3 regions of the Streptomyces sp. RG80 genome follow, and region 2 is predicted to be linked to each of the others. Evidence: predicted binding sites of a transcription regulator. Region 2 holds the regulator's gene; each other region holds the start of a gene.

Region 1 (3,969 bases), on a different contig from region 2:
CTTCCTTCTTCTCGACGACGAGGGTCTCGGTCGTCAGGAGGAGGGAGGCGATGGAGGCGGCGTTCTCCAGGGCGGAGCGGGTGACCTTGACCGGGTCGATGACGCCGGCCTTGACCAGGTCGCCGTACTCGCCGGTGGCGGCGTTGAAGCCCTGGCCCTTGTCGAGCTCGGCGACCTTCGAGGTGATGACGTAACCCTCGAGGCCCGCGTTCTCGGCGATCCAGCGCAGCGGCTCGACGACGGCCTTGCGGACGACGGCGACACCGGTGGCCTCGTCGCCGGTCTTGCCCAGACCGCCCTCGAGAACCTTGGCGGCGTGGACCAGAGCGGAGCCACCACCGGAGACGATGCCCTCCTCGACCGCGGCGCGGGTCGCGGAGATGGCGTCCTCCAGACGGTGCTTCTTCTCCTTCAGCTCCACCTCGGTGGCGGCGCCGACCTTGATCACGCACACGCCGCCGGCCAGCTTCGCGAGGCGCTCCTGGAGCTTCTCGCGGTCCCAGTCGGAGTCCGTGTTCTCGATCTCGGCCTTGATCTGGGCGACGCGGCCCGTGACGTCCGCGGAGTCACCGGCACCGTCGACGACCGTGGTGTCGTCCTTGGTGATGGTCACGCGGCGGGCGGAGCCCAGCACGTCCAGACCGGCCTGGTCGAGCTTGAGGCCGACCTCCTCGGAGATGACCGTGGCGCCGGTGAGGACCGCGAGGTCCTGCAGCATCGCCTTGCGGCGGTCACCGAAGCCGGGGGCCTTGACCGCGACCGCGTTGAAGGTGCCGCGGATCTTGTTGACGACCAGGGTGGAGAGGGCCTCGCCCTCGACGTCCTCGGCGATGATCAGCAGCGGCTTGGAGGCACCGCCCTGGATGACCTTCTCGAGGAGCGGGAGCAGGTCCTGGATCGAGGAGATCTTGCCCTGGTTGATCAGGATGTACGGGTCGTCGAGGACGGCCTCCATACGCTCCTGGTCCGTCACGAAGTACGGCGACAGGTAGCCCTTGTCGAAGGCCATGCCCTCGGTGAAGTCGAGCTCCAGGCCGAAGGTGTTGGACTCCTCGACGGTGATGACACCGTCCTTGCCGACCTTGTCCATCGCCTCGGCGATGAGCTCGCCGACCTGCGAGTCCTGCGCGGACAGCGCGGCGACGGCGGCGATGTCCGCCTTGTCGTCGATCGGACGGGCGGTGGCGAGAAGGTCCTCGGAGACGGCGGCGACGGCCGCGTCGATGCCCTTCTTCAGCAGCGCCGGGGAGGCACCCGCGGCGACGTTCTTCAGGCCCTCGCGGACCAGCGCCTGGGCGAGCACGGTGGCGGTGGTGGTGCCGTCACCCGCGATGTCGTTGGTCTTGGTCGCCACCTCCTTCACCAGCTGAGCGCCGAGGTTCTCGTACGGGTCGTCGAGCTCGACCTCACGGGCGATCGTGACACCGTCGTTGGTGATGGTGGGCGCGCCGAACTTCTTGTCGATGACGACGTTGCGACCCTTGGGGCCGATCGTCACCTTGACCGTGTCGGCAAGCTTGTTGACGCCGCGCTCGAGGGCGCGACGGGCGTCCTCGTCGAACTTCAGGATCTTCGCCATGGGAGCGGTTCAGCCCTCTCGGAAAATGTGGGTGAAACGAACTGCGCCCCAGACGCCCGGCTTCATAAGGTGGCGGGGGCCCGGGGCGCAGCTCACAAGCAATGTGCTTGAGGTGACTTACTTCTCGATGATCGCGAGCACGTCGCGAGCCGAGAGGACGAGGTACTCCTCGCCGTTGTACTTCACCTCGGTGCCGCCGTACTTGCTGTACAGCACGATGTCGCCGACGGCGACGTCGAGCGGAAGACGGTTGCCGTCCTCGAAGCGGCCCGGACCCACGGCGAGGACGACGCCCTCCTGGGGCTTCTCCTTCGCGGTGTCCGGAATGACCAGGCCAGAGGCGGTGGTCTGCTCGGCGTCGAGCGGCTGGACCACGATGCGGTCCTCGAGCGGCTTGATGGCAACCTTGGAGCTGGTGGTCGTCACGATCCGACCTCCCCCTTCGGAGATCTCACGGGGTTAACTGTCTGAGGTGGCGACCAGGTGGATCCGTCGTCGCGGGTGCCGGACCTGCCCGTCGCTATTGGCACTCTCCAGGGGGGAGTGCCAGACCCGAGACTATGACCGTGATTAGCACTCGGTCAAGCGGACTGCTAATGCCGTGCGGCGCGGCACGAGGATTTCCGGGTCCGGCGGGCCGGAAACGGGCCTCCTAGACAGTCCCTAGACGTAGTCCTCCAGCCGCCCCACCGTCAGTCCCGCCCGCTGGATCTCCCGCAGCAGCCGTGTCGTGCGGCCCACCAGGGTGAGGCCCGTGGTCTCCAGGGAGGCCACGGAGACGATGTCGCCGGGGCCCAGGTGGCGCCGCCCCCGCGGATACGTCAGCCGCCCGTCCTCCATGGACGCGCGCCACAGGACGACCGCGGAGAGGCCGCAGTCGGTCGCCGCGCGGAGGGTCGTGGGGTCGTAGGTGCCGTAGGGCGGGCGCAGGAGGTGGGGGCGGATACCGAAGCGGGACTTCAGTTTGTCCTGCTGGCCGCAGATCTCGGCGCGCTGGCCGGCGTAGGGCAGGCCGCGCAGGGCGGGGTGGTCGAGGGTGTGGTTCTGGATGGACGCGCCGACCGAGCGCAGGCGCGCGAAGTGGCCGTAGCCGGGGCCGACCACGCTGTCCGTGAGGAACATGCTGACCGGCAGCCGCAGTTCGCGGACCAGGTCGACGAAGCGTTCGTCCTGTTCGGCGCCGTCGTCGTAGGTCAGGAAGACGACCTTGTCGCGGGTCGGGACGCGGGAGAGCACCGGCAGCGGGGTGCCCTTCAGTACCGGGCGGGCGGCCGGACGCGGGGCCGGGGCGAGGGGGGCGCGCAGCCCCCAGCGGGCGTACGGCGGCTCGCCCGCGGCCGAGCCGGACAGCGGGCGCACGCCTTGCGGGGCCCGCTCGCCGACCCGTGCGACGGGGCCGGCGGCGGACTGCGCGCAACCGGTGAGCAGCAGGGCCGTCAAAGCCGCGGCCGCCGCACGCCGGGACCTCACAGGTAGTCCTCCAGCCGGGCCACCGCGTACCCCTCGGCCGTGATCTTGTTCAGGAAGCGGCGGATCATGTCCGGCATCGTGCCCTTCCACTCCTCCCGGCCGCGGAAGTGACTCAGCACGATGTCACCCGGGCGGATCTTCCGGTCCCACTCCCGGTAGTCCCAGCGGTCGACGAAGACCTCCTCGTTCCAGATCGGCGCGTACTTCACCCCGCAGGACTTCGCGGCGCGCAGCGTGTCCTCGTTGTAGTTGCCGAAGGGCGGGCGGAACAGCAGCGGCCGCTTGCCGTAGCGCTTCTCGATGACGTCCTGCATGCCGCAGATCTCCCGCTTCTGGCGGGCGTACGACAGTCCTGGCAGGTAGGGGTGGTGGAGCGTGTGGTTGTTGAGTCCGACGCCCGCGTCCCGCATCCGCTTGAAGTAGCCGTAGTCCTCCTTGACCAGGTAGTCGCTGAGGAAGGCGGTGTACGGGATCTTCAGCTCGCTCATCATCCGCAGGAACGCCGGGTCCTTCTCGGCGCCGTCGTCGATGGTGAGGAAGACGACCTTGTCGCGGGTCGGGATCGTGGTGAAGACCGGCGGCAGGCCCTTCTCCTCGTGGCCGTCCACCTCGAAGCCCTTGCGAGTGGTGATCCGCGGCTTCTTCGCGGGCGGCGCCGGGGGCGCCAGCGGGACACGAGCCAGACCCCAGCGTTTCGCGATCCGTGCGGAGGCGCGGAGCTTGGTGGCGTACGAGTCCAGGGCCCTGGCCGGAGCGGCCTTCAGCGGCTGCTGGCCGGGGGCGGGGCGGACCGCCGGGCCGTCGCTCGGGGTGCAGCCCGAGGCGATCGCGGCGACGGCGAGCACGGCGAGGCCGCCACGGATCCGGGACACCGACACCCCAAAAGAGCGGCTTTTATCATTTTGTACTACTGATCCCAT
Region 2 (3,969 bases):
TGCCCGCCTCGCAGCGGATCACCGCGCCGCAGAAGCCGGTGCCGGGCTCCTCGACGACCAGGCCGGGCTCCGCCGGGACCTCGGGGACGGGCTCGGGCTTCTTCCAGGGAGGAGTCAGGTCGGCTGAGTACTGGCGCATTCGGATGACGATAGGAGAAGCCCCGGGCCGCCTAGCGCGACACGCCGAAGCGCGCGGTCAGGGCGTCCCGCTGCCCCCGTACGAACGCCGCGTCCACCACCGCTCCGTGACCCGGCACGTACAGCGCGTCCTCACCGCCGAGGTCCAGCAACCGGTCCAGCGCCGCCGGCCAGTGCGACGGTACGGCGTCGGGGCCCGCCTGCGGTTCGCCGGACTCCTCGACCAGGTCGCCGCAGAAGACCACCTCCGGGGCGCCCGGCACCAGGACCGCGAGGTCGTGACCGGTGTGGCCGGGGCCGACGTTGGCCAGCAGGACCTGGCGGCCGCCGCCGAGGTCGAGGGTCCACTCGCCGGAGACCTGGTGGCGCGGGCGGACCAGGGCGTCCAGTGCCTCGTCGGCGAGCCGCTCCTCCAGGCCGTTGCGGATCGCGTCCGCGCGCAGCTCCTCGCGGGCCTGGTGCTGCTCGAACAGCGTGTCCATGCCCACCGGCCCGAACACCTCCGTCCCCGCGAAGGCCGCCGCACCGAACACGTGGTCGAAGTGGGGGTGTGTCAGCGCGAGATGGGTCACACGATGCCCGGCCAGCGACTCGGCCTGCGTCCGCAGCCGCGCGCCCTCCCCGAGGCTCGACCCGGCATCGATCAGCAGGGCCGTCTCCGCCCCGACGACCAGCCCCGCCGTACAGTCCCAGCCAGGGAGCCGGCACCGGCCCACCCCGGCCGCCACCCGCTCCCACCCGAGCTCTTCCCAAGTCACCGTCATACGGCGACGCTAGCCGTACGAGCGGTCACGGCAGGACCGACCTTGCCGGGGCGGTACCCCACCGCCGTACACTGGGCCGGGGAGCGCTGGCACTCGGACGGACAGAGTGCCAGGCGGGGAACCGAGGGAACGACTTCTGGAGGTGCGCGCGATGCTGAGTGAACGCAGGCTCCAGGTGCTGCGCGCCATCGTCCAGGACTACGTCGGCACCGAGGAGCCGGTCGGCTCCAAGGCCCTCACCGAGCGGCACAGCCTCGGCGTCTCCCCGGCGACGATCCGCAACGACATGGCGGCCCTGGAGGACGAGGGGTTCATCGCCCAGCCGCACACCAGTGCCGGGCGGATCCCCACCGACAAGGGCTACCGGCTCTTCGTCGACAAGCTCGCGGGCGTCAAGCCGATGACCGCGCCCGAGCGGCGCGCCATCCAGAACTTCCTCGACGGCGCCGTCGACCTCGACGACGTGGTGGCCCGCACCGTACGGCTGCTCGCGCAGCTCACGCGGCAGGTGGCGGTGGTGCAGTACCCCTCGCTCACGCGATCCACCGTGCGCCATGTCGAACTGCTCGCCCTCGCCCCCGCGCGTCTGATGCTCGTGCTGATCACGGACACCGGGCGGGTCGAGCAGCGGATGATCGACTGCCCGGCGCCGTTCGGCGAGGCCTCCCTCGCCGATCTGCGGGCCCGGCTCAACAGCAGGGTCGCGGGCCGGCGCTTCAGCGATGTGCCGATGCTCGTCGAGGACCTCCCCGAGGGCTTCGACCTGGAGGACCGCGGCACTGTCTCGACGGTGCTCTCCACTCTGCTGGAGACGCTCGTCGAGGAGAACGAGGAGCGGCTGATGATCGGCGGAACCGCCAATCTCACCCGCTTCGGACATGACTTTCCCCTCACGATCCGGCCCGTCCTGGAGGCCCTGGAGGAGCAGGTCGTCCTCCTCAAACTCCTTGGCGAGGCCGGTGATTCGGGCATGACCGTACGTATTGGTCATGAGAACGCCTACGAGGGACTCAACTCCACTTCCGTGGTGTCGGTCGGCTACGGTTCGGGCAGCAACGAGGCAGTCGCCAAGCTCGGCGTGGTCGGACCGACCCGCATGGATTACCCGGGAACGATGGGAGCGGTACGCGCAGTGGCACGGTACGTCGGACAGATCCTGGCGGAGTCGTAAGTGGCCACGGACTACTACGCCGTTCTCGGCGTGCGCCGCGACGCGTCGCAGGAAGAGATCAAGAAGGCCTTCCGGCGGCTCGCTCGCGAGCTGCACCCGGACGTCAACCCCGATCCGAAGACCCAGGAGCGGTTCAAGGAGATCAACGCCGCGTACGAGGTGCTCTCCGACCCGCAGAAGAAGCAGGTCTACGACCTCGGCGGCGACCCCCTGTCCCAGGCGGGCGGCGGTGGCGCGGGCGGCTTCGGAGCCGGTGGGTTCGGGAACTTCTCGGACATCATGGACGCGTTCTTCGGTACGGCGTCCCAGCGGGGCCCGCGGTCGCGTACGCGGCGGGGCCAGGACGCGATGATCCGGCTGGAGATCGAGCTCGACGAGGCGGCCTTCGGCACCACGAAGGACATCCAGGTCGACACGGCCATCGTCTGCTCCACCTGTAGCGGTGAGGGCGCGGCGCCGGGGACCTCGGCCCAGACGTGTGACATGTGCCGTGGCCGCGGCGAGGTGTCGCAGGTGACGCGGTCGTTCCTGGGCCAGGTCATGACGTCCCGGCCGTGTCCGCAGTGCCAGGGGTTCGGGACGGTCGTTCCGACGCCGTGCCCCGAGTGCGCGGGCGACGGACGGGTGCGCTCGCGCCGGACCCTGACCGTGAAGATCCCGGCCGGTGTCGACAACGGCACCCGGATCCAGCTCGCCGGCGAGGGCGAGGTCGGACCCGGCGGTGGTCCCGCCGGTGACCTCTACGTCGAGATCCACGAGCTGCCGCACAACATGTTCCAGCGGCGCGGGGACGACCTGCACTGCACGGTGACGATCCCGATGACCGCGGCGTCGCTCGGTACCAAGGTGCCGCTGGAGACGCTGGACGGGCTGGAGGAGGTCGACATCCGGCCCGGCACACAGTCAGGTCAGTCGATCCCGCTGCACGGGCGGGGCGTCACGCATCTGCGGGGCGGGGGCCGGGGCGACCTCATCGTCCACGTCGAGGTGCAGACGCCCTCCAAGCTGGACCCGGAGCAGGAGCGGTTGCTGCGGGAGCTGGCGAAACTGCGCGGCGAGGAGCGGCCCACGGGGCAGTTCCAGCCGGGACAGCAGGGGCTGTTCTCGCGGTTGAAGGACGCGTTCAACGGTCGGTGACCGCGTTCAACGGTCGCTGACCGTGGGGTGGCGAGGGGCTGAAAATCACTGGTTCCAGGCCAGTGCTCAGCCCCCTCACCCGCCGCCCATTCCACTGGACTATGCCAGTGGAAGGCCGGATTCGGACTTGTTCGGTGGACGTGGCACCATGCGGGCATGTCCTCCGCGCTGACCGATCTCTTCCCCCATCCGATCGTGCAGGCCCCCATGGCGGGCGGTGTCTCCGTGCCGCAGCTCGCCGCCGCCGTGTCCGACGCCGGGGGGCTCGGTTTCCTGGCCGCCGGGTACAAGACGGCCGACGGGATGTACCAGGAGATCAAGCAGCTGCGGGGACTGACCGGACGGCCCTTCGGTATGAACCTGTTCATGCCGCAGCCCGAATATGCGGACCCCGCCGCCGTCGACGTCTACTCGCACCAGCTGGCCGGTGAGGCCGCCTGGTACGAGACCGAGCTCGGGGACCCGGACAGCGGCCGCGACGACGGCTACGACGCCAAGCTCGCCGTCCTGCTCGACAACCCGGTGCCGGTGGTCTCCTTCCACTTCGGCATCCCGAGCTCCGACGTCCTCGACGCCCTCCGCCGCGCCGGCACCTTCACCCTCGTCACCGCGACCACCGCCGAGGAGGCCCTCGCCGTCCAGCGCGCCGGTGCCGACGCGGTCATCGCGCAGGGCGTGGAGGCCGGCGGCCACCAGGGCACCCACCGCGACGTCCCGGAGAACGACGGGACCGGGATCGGGCTCCTCTCGCTCGTCGCA
Region 3 (3,969 bases), on a different contig from region 2:
GCTGGTCGCGCAGTTCCCCGCGCCCCTTTGGGGCGCGTCTACCTGACCGGAGGTCTTGAACATGAGCGTCACCGTCCGCATCCCCACCATCCTGCGTACCTACACCGGCGGGCAGGCCGAGGTCGCCGCCGAGGGCGCGACGCTCTCCGAGGTCATCGCCGACCTGGAGAAGAACCACACCGGCATCGCCGCCCGCGTTCTCGACGACCAGGGCAAGCTGCGTCGCTTCGTCAATGTGTACGTCAACGACGACGACGTCCGCTTCGAGCAGGGCCTGGACACGGCCACCCCGGACGGGGTCGGAGTCTCGATCATTCCGGCGGTCGCCGGAGGCTGACCGACCGTCGATCGTTACCCTCGGTAACGTCGATTACCAAGAGTTCATCGAATTGCCCTCTCCGTGAGAGAAACGGAGGGGGCAATTCTCTATGGTTGAGCGCGGTACAGTTGGGGAAGCTGCTGCACCCCCCATGCCATCCGCATATGAGTTCTCGCTCCACTTGCGACGAGAAGTAGCCAAAGTGTGCGGTTCTTTTGCGAATTTTGCGCCTTTTGTGGGGCCCGACTTGCCCCGAATTCGGGCGAATTCTCACTACATTCCGGACCCTTCGCGTCCAGAATTCTCGTCCGATTGACCTGTTGCAGACGGCAGTTGGACAGATACATTCAGCCGCGGTCGACGCGTTCCGGCGCACGCCCCCAATCCGTGGGGGGTGAGGTCTGACCCGGATCCACGAAGTGTGGATCTGTGCAAGGGCCAGTAATAGGGGAGTTAGGCATGGCTCAGGGCACCGTCAAGTGGTTCAACGCGGAGAAGGGGTACGGCTTCATCGCGGTCGACGGTGGTGCGGATGTATTCGTCCACTACAGCGCGATTCAGATGGACGGCTACCGCACCCTCGAGGAAGGTCAGCGGGTCGATTTCGAGATCTCGCAGGGCCAGAAGGGGCCGCAGGCGGACATGGTTCGCCTTGCGACAGGCTGAAGCACGCGCCGGGTAACTGCAGCGTCGTTCTTCGTTCTTTTTCGGAGGGCTCGTACCCCATGGGGAGTCATGGGTACGGGCCCTCCGGCATGTCCGGACCCCCCTCCGGCACCTGCCCGGACCCCGTGCGGCACCTGCCCCGGACCCCGTGCGGGGCCTGGCCGATCCCTGAGAGGCGCTTGCACTCGCAGGGGTCGAGTGCTAATCATTGGCGTTAGCACTCTGAAGGTGAGAGTGACAATGAAGGACCGGGTCGGTGAGGCCCGCAAGCCGGGTGGGGCAAGGAACCACGAGGCAGGCGAGCCGTCCGTCGCGGGCGCGGGCGCGGTCCGAAGGAATCACCCCCAGTCCTGGAGGGACCACTTCACATGGCCAAGATCATCGCGTTCGACGAGGAGGCGCGGCGCGGCCTCGAGCGCGGCATGAACCAGCTCGCGGACGCCGTGAAGGTGACGCTCGGCCCCAAGGGCCGCAACGTCGTCCTCGAGAAGAAGTGGGGCGCCCCCACGATCACCAACGATGGTGTCTCCATCGCCAAGGAGATCGAGCTCGAGGACCCGTACGAGAAGATCGGCGCCGAGCTGGTCAAGGAAGTCGCGAAGAAGACGGACGACGTAGCCGGTGACGGCACGACGACCGCGACCGTCCTGGCCCAGGCCCTGGTGCGCGAGGGTCTGCGCAACGTGGCCGCCGGTGCCAACCCGATGGCTCTCAAGCGCGGTATCGAGAAGGCCGTCGAGGCTGTCTCCGGTGCCCTGCTCGAGCAGGCGAAGGATGTCGAGACCAAGGAGCAGATCGCTTCGACGGCCTCCATCTCCGCCGCCGACACCCAGATCGGCGAGCTCATCGCCGAGGCGATGGACAAGGTCGGCAAGGAAGGCGTCATCACCGTCGAGGAGTCCCAGACCTTCGGTCTGGAGCTGGAGCTCACCGAGGGTATGCGCTTCGACAAGGGCTACATCTCGGCGTACTTCGCCACCGACATGGAGCGGATGGAGGCGTCGCTCGACGACCCCTACATCCTCATCGCCAACTCCAAGATCGGCTCCGTCAAGGACCTGCTCCCGCTCCTGGAGAAGGTCATGCAGTCGGGCAAGCCGCTGCTGATCATCGCCGAGGACGTCGAGGGCGAGGCCCTGTCGACCCTGGTCGTCAACAAGATCCGCGGCACCTTCAAGTCCGTCGCCGTCAAGGCCCCGGGCTTCGGTGACCGCCGCAAGGCCATGCTCGGCGACATCGCCATCCTCACGGGCGGCGAGGTCATCTCCGAGGAGGTCGGCCTCAAGCTGGAGAACGCGACCCTGGACCTCCTGGGCCGCGCCCGCAAGGTCGTCATCACCAAGGACGAGACGACGATCGTCGACGGCTCGGGCTCGGCGGACCAGGTTGCCGGTCGCGTCAACCAGATCCGCGCCGAGATCGAGAACAGCGACTCGGACTACGACCGCGAGAAGCTCCAGGAGCGCCTGGCCAAGCTCGCCGGTGGCGTCGCCGTCATCAAGGCCGGTGCCGCGACCGAGGTCGAGCTCAAGGAGCGCAAGCACCGCATCGAGGACGCCGTGCGCAACGCCAAGGCGGCCGTCGAGGAGGGCATCGTCGCCGGTGGTGGCGTGGCCCTGCTCCAGGCTTCCGGTGTCTTCGAGAAGCTGGAGCTCGAGGGTGACGAGGCGACCGGCGCCGCCGCCGTCAAGCTCGCCCTTGAGGCCCCGCTGAAGCAGATCGCCGTCAACGCCGGCCTCGAGGGTGGCGTCGTGGTGGAGAAGGTCCGCAACCTCACCCCGGGTCACGGCCTCAACGCCGCGACCGGTGAGTACGTCGACCTGGTCAAGGAAGGCATCATCGACCCGGCGAAGGTCACGCGCTCTGCCCTGCAGAACGCCGCCTCCATCGCCGCGCTCTTCCTCACCACCGAGGCCGTCATCGCCGACAAGCCGGAGAAGGCCGCCGCGCCCGCCGGTGGCGGCATGCCGGGTGGCGACATGGACTTCTGATCGACCCGGGAGCCTCGGCTCCGGTTGATCAACGTCCTTTCCGAGGGCGGCACTTCCTGCGCAGGCAGGGGGTGCCGCCCTCGGGCGTTTTCGGGGTGTGAGGCGGGGTGTGAGGCGCCACACAGCCAGTTAGTTAAGGAGGTGCAACAATGCGTACGCACATACCAACTGGTCAGATGAGTCACCTCCAAGGAGCCCCCGCGTGACCGCCTCCGTCCCCGCCCCCGCCTCCCGCGCCGCCGAGATCCTCTCGCGGCCGATCTCGATCAACGGCCTGAACGTCCCCAACCGCATCGTCATGGCGCCGATGACGCGCATGTTCTCCCCGGGCGGCGTCCCGGGCGCGGACGTGGCCTCGTACTACGCGCGCCGGGCCGCCGCGGGCGTCGGTCTGATCGTCACCGAGGGGACGTACGTCGGCCACGACTCGGCGGGCGAGAGCAACCGCGTCCCGCGCTTCCACGGTGACGAGCAGCTCGCGGGCTGGGCGAAGGTCGCCGAGGACGTGCACGCGGCGGGCGGCACCATCGTCCCGCAGCTCTGGCACATCGGCATGACCCGCACCCCGGGCAAGGGCCCCGTCGCGGACGCCCCCGTGGTCGGCCCCTCCGGACTGCGGCCCGGCGCCGAGGAGCCCACCGGCCAGACGATGACCCAGCGCGACATCGACGACGTCATCGGCGCCTTCGCCGAGGCCGCCGCTGCCGCCGAGCGCATAGGGATGGACGGCGTCGAGATCCACGGGGCGCACGGCTACCTCGTCGACCAGTTCCTGTGGGAGGGCACGAACCGGCGTACCGACACCTACGGCGGTGACGCCGTCGCGCGGACGAAGTTCGCCGCCGAGATCGTGGCCGCCGTACGCGAGACCGTCTCGGCCGAGTTCCCGATCATCTTCCGCTACTCGCAGTGGAAGCAGGAGGCGTACCGCGCCCGGCTCGCCGAGACCCCGGAGGAGCTGGAGGCCATCCTGGCGCCGCTCGCCGCCGCCGG

The links. The regulator HrcA, encoded in region 2, represses chaperone genes, less so after heat shock. The targets are predictions, from matches to a motif close to TTNGCACTCNGNNNNNCNGAGTGCNAA.
Region 1: groES (co-chaperone GroES) is a predicted target of HrcA. The motif match lies at 2,150-2,176, and genes of this name have one in related genera.
Region 3: groL (chaperonin GroEL) is a predicted target of HrcA. The motif match lies at 1,200-1,226, and genes of this name have one in related genera.

The regions. Positions count from the first base shown of each region.
Region 1 covers NZ_JBEAAJ010000001.1:127,785-131,753, reverse strand. The annotation lists gene groL (chaperonin GroEL) at 1-1,579, opposite strand, end outside; gene groES (co-chaperone GroES) at 1,697-2,005, opposite strand; gene ABKA17_RS00680 (polysaccharide deacetylase family protein) at 2,243-3,049, opposite strand; gene ABKA17_RS00675 (polysaccharide deacetylase family protein) at 3,046-3,969, opposite strand.
Region 2 covers NZ_JBEAAJ010000007.1:301,580-305,548, forward strand. The annotation lists gene ABKA17_RS25085 (DUF3097 domain-containing protein) at 1-139, opposite strand, end outside; gene ABKA17_RS25090 (MBL fold metallo-hydrolase) at 171-902, opposite strand; gene hrcA (heat-inducible transcriptional repressor HrcA) at 1,054-2,073, shown strand; gene dnaJ (molecular chaperone DnaJ) at 2,074-3,210, shown strand; gene ABKA17_RS25105 (nitronate monooxygenase) at 3,367-3,969, shown strand, end outside.
Region 3 covers NZ_JBEAAJ010000008.1:146,629-150,597, forward strand. The annotation lists gene ABKA17_RS27560 (MoaD/ThiS family protein) at 62-337, shown strand; gene ABKA17_RS27565 (cold-shock protein) at 779-985, shown strand; gene groL (chaperonin GroEL) at 1,354-2,976, shown strand; gene ABKA17_RS27575 (NADH:flavin oxidoreductase) at 3,179-3,969, shown strand, end outside.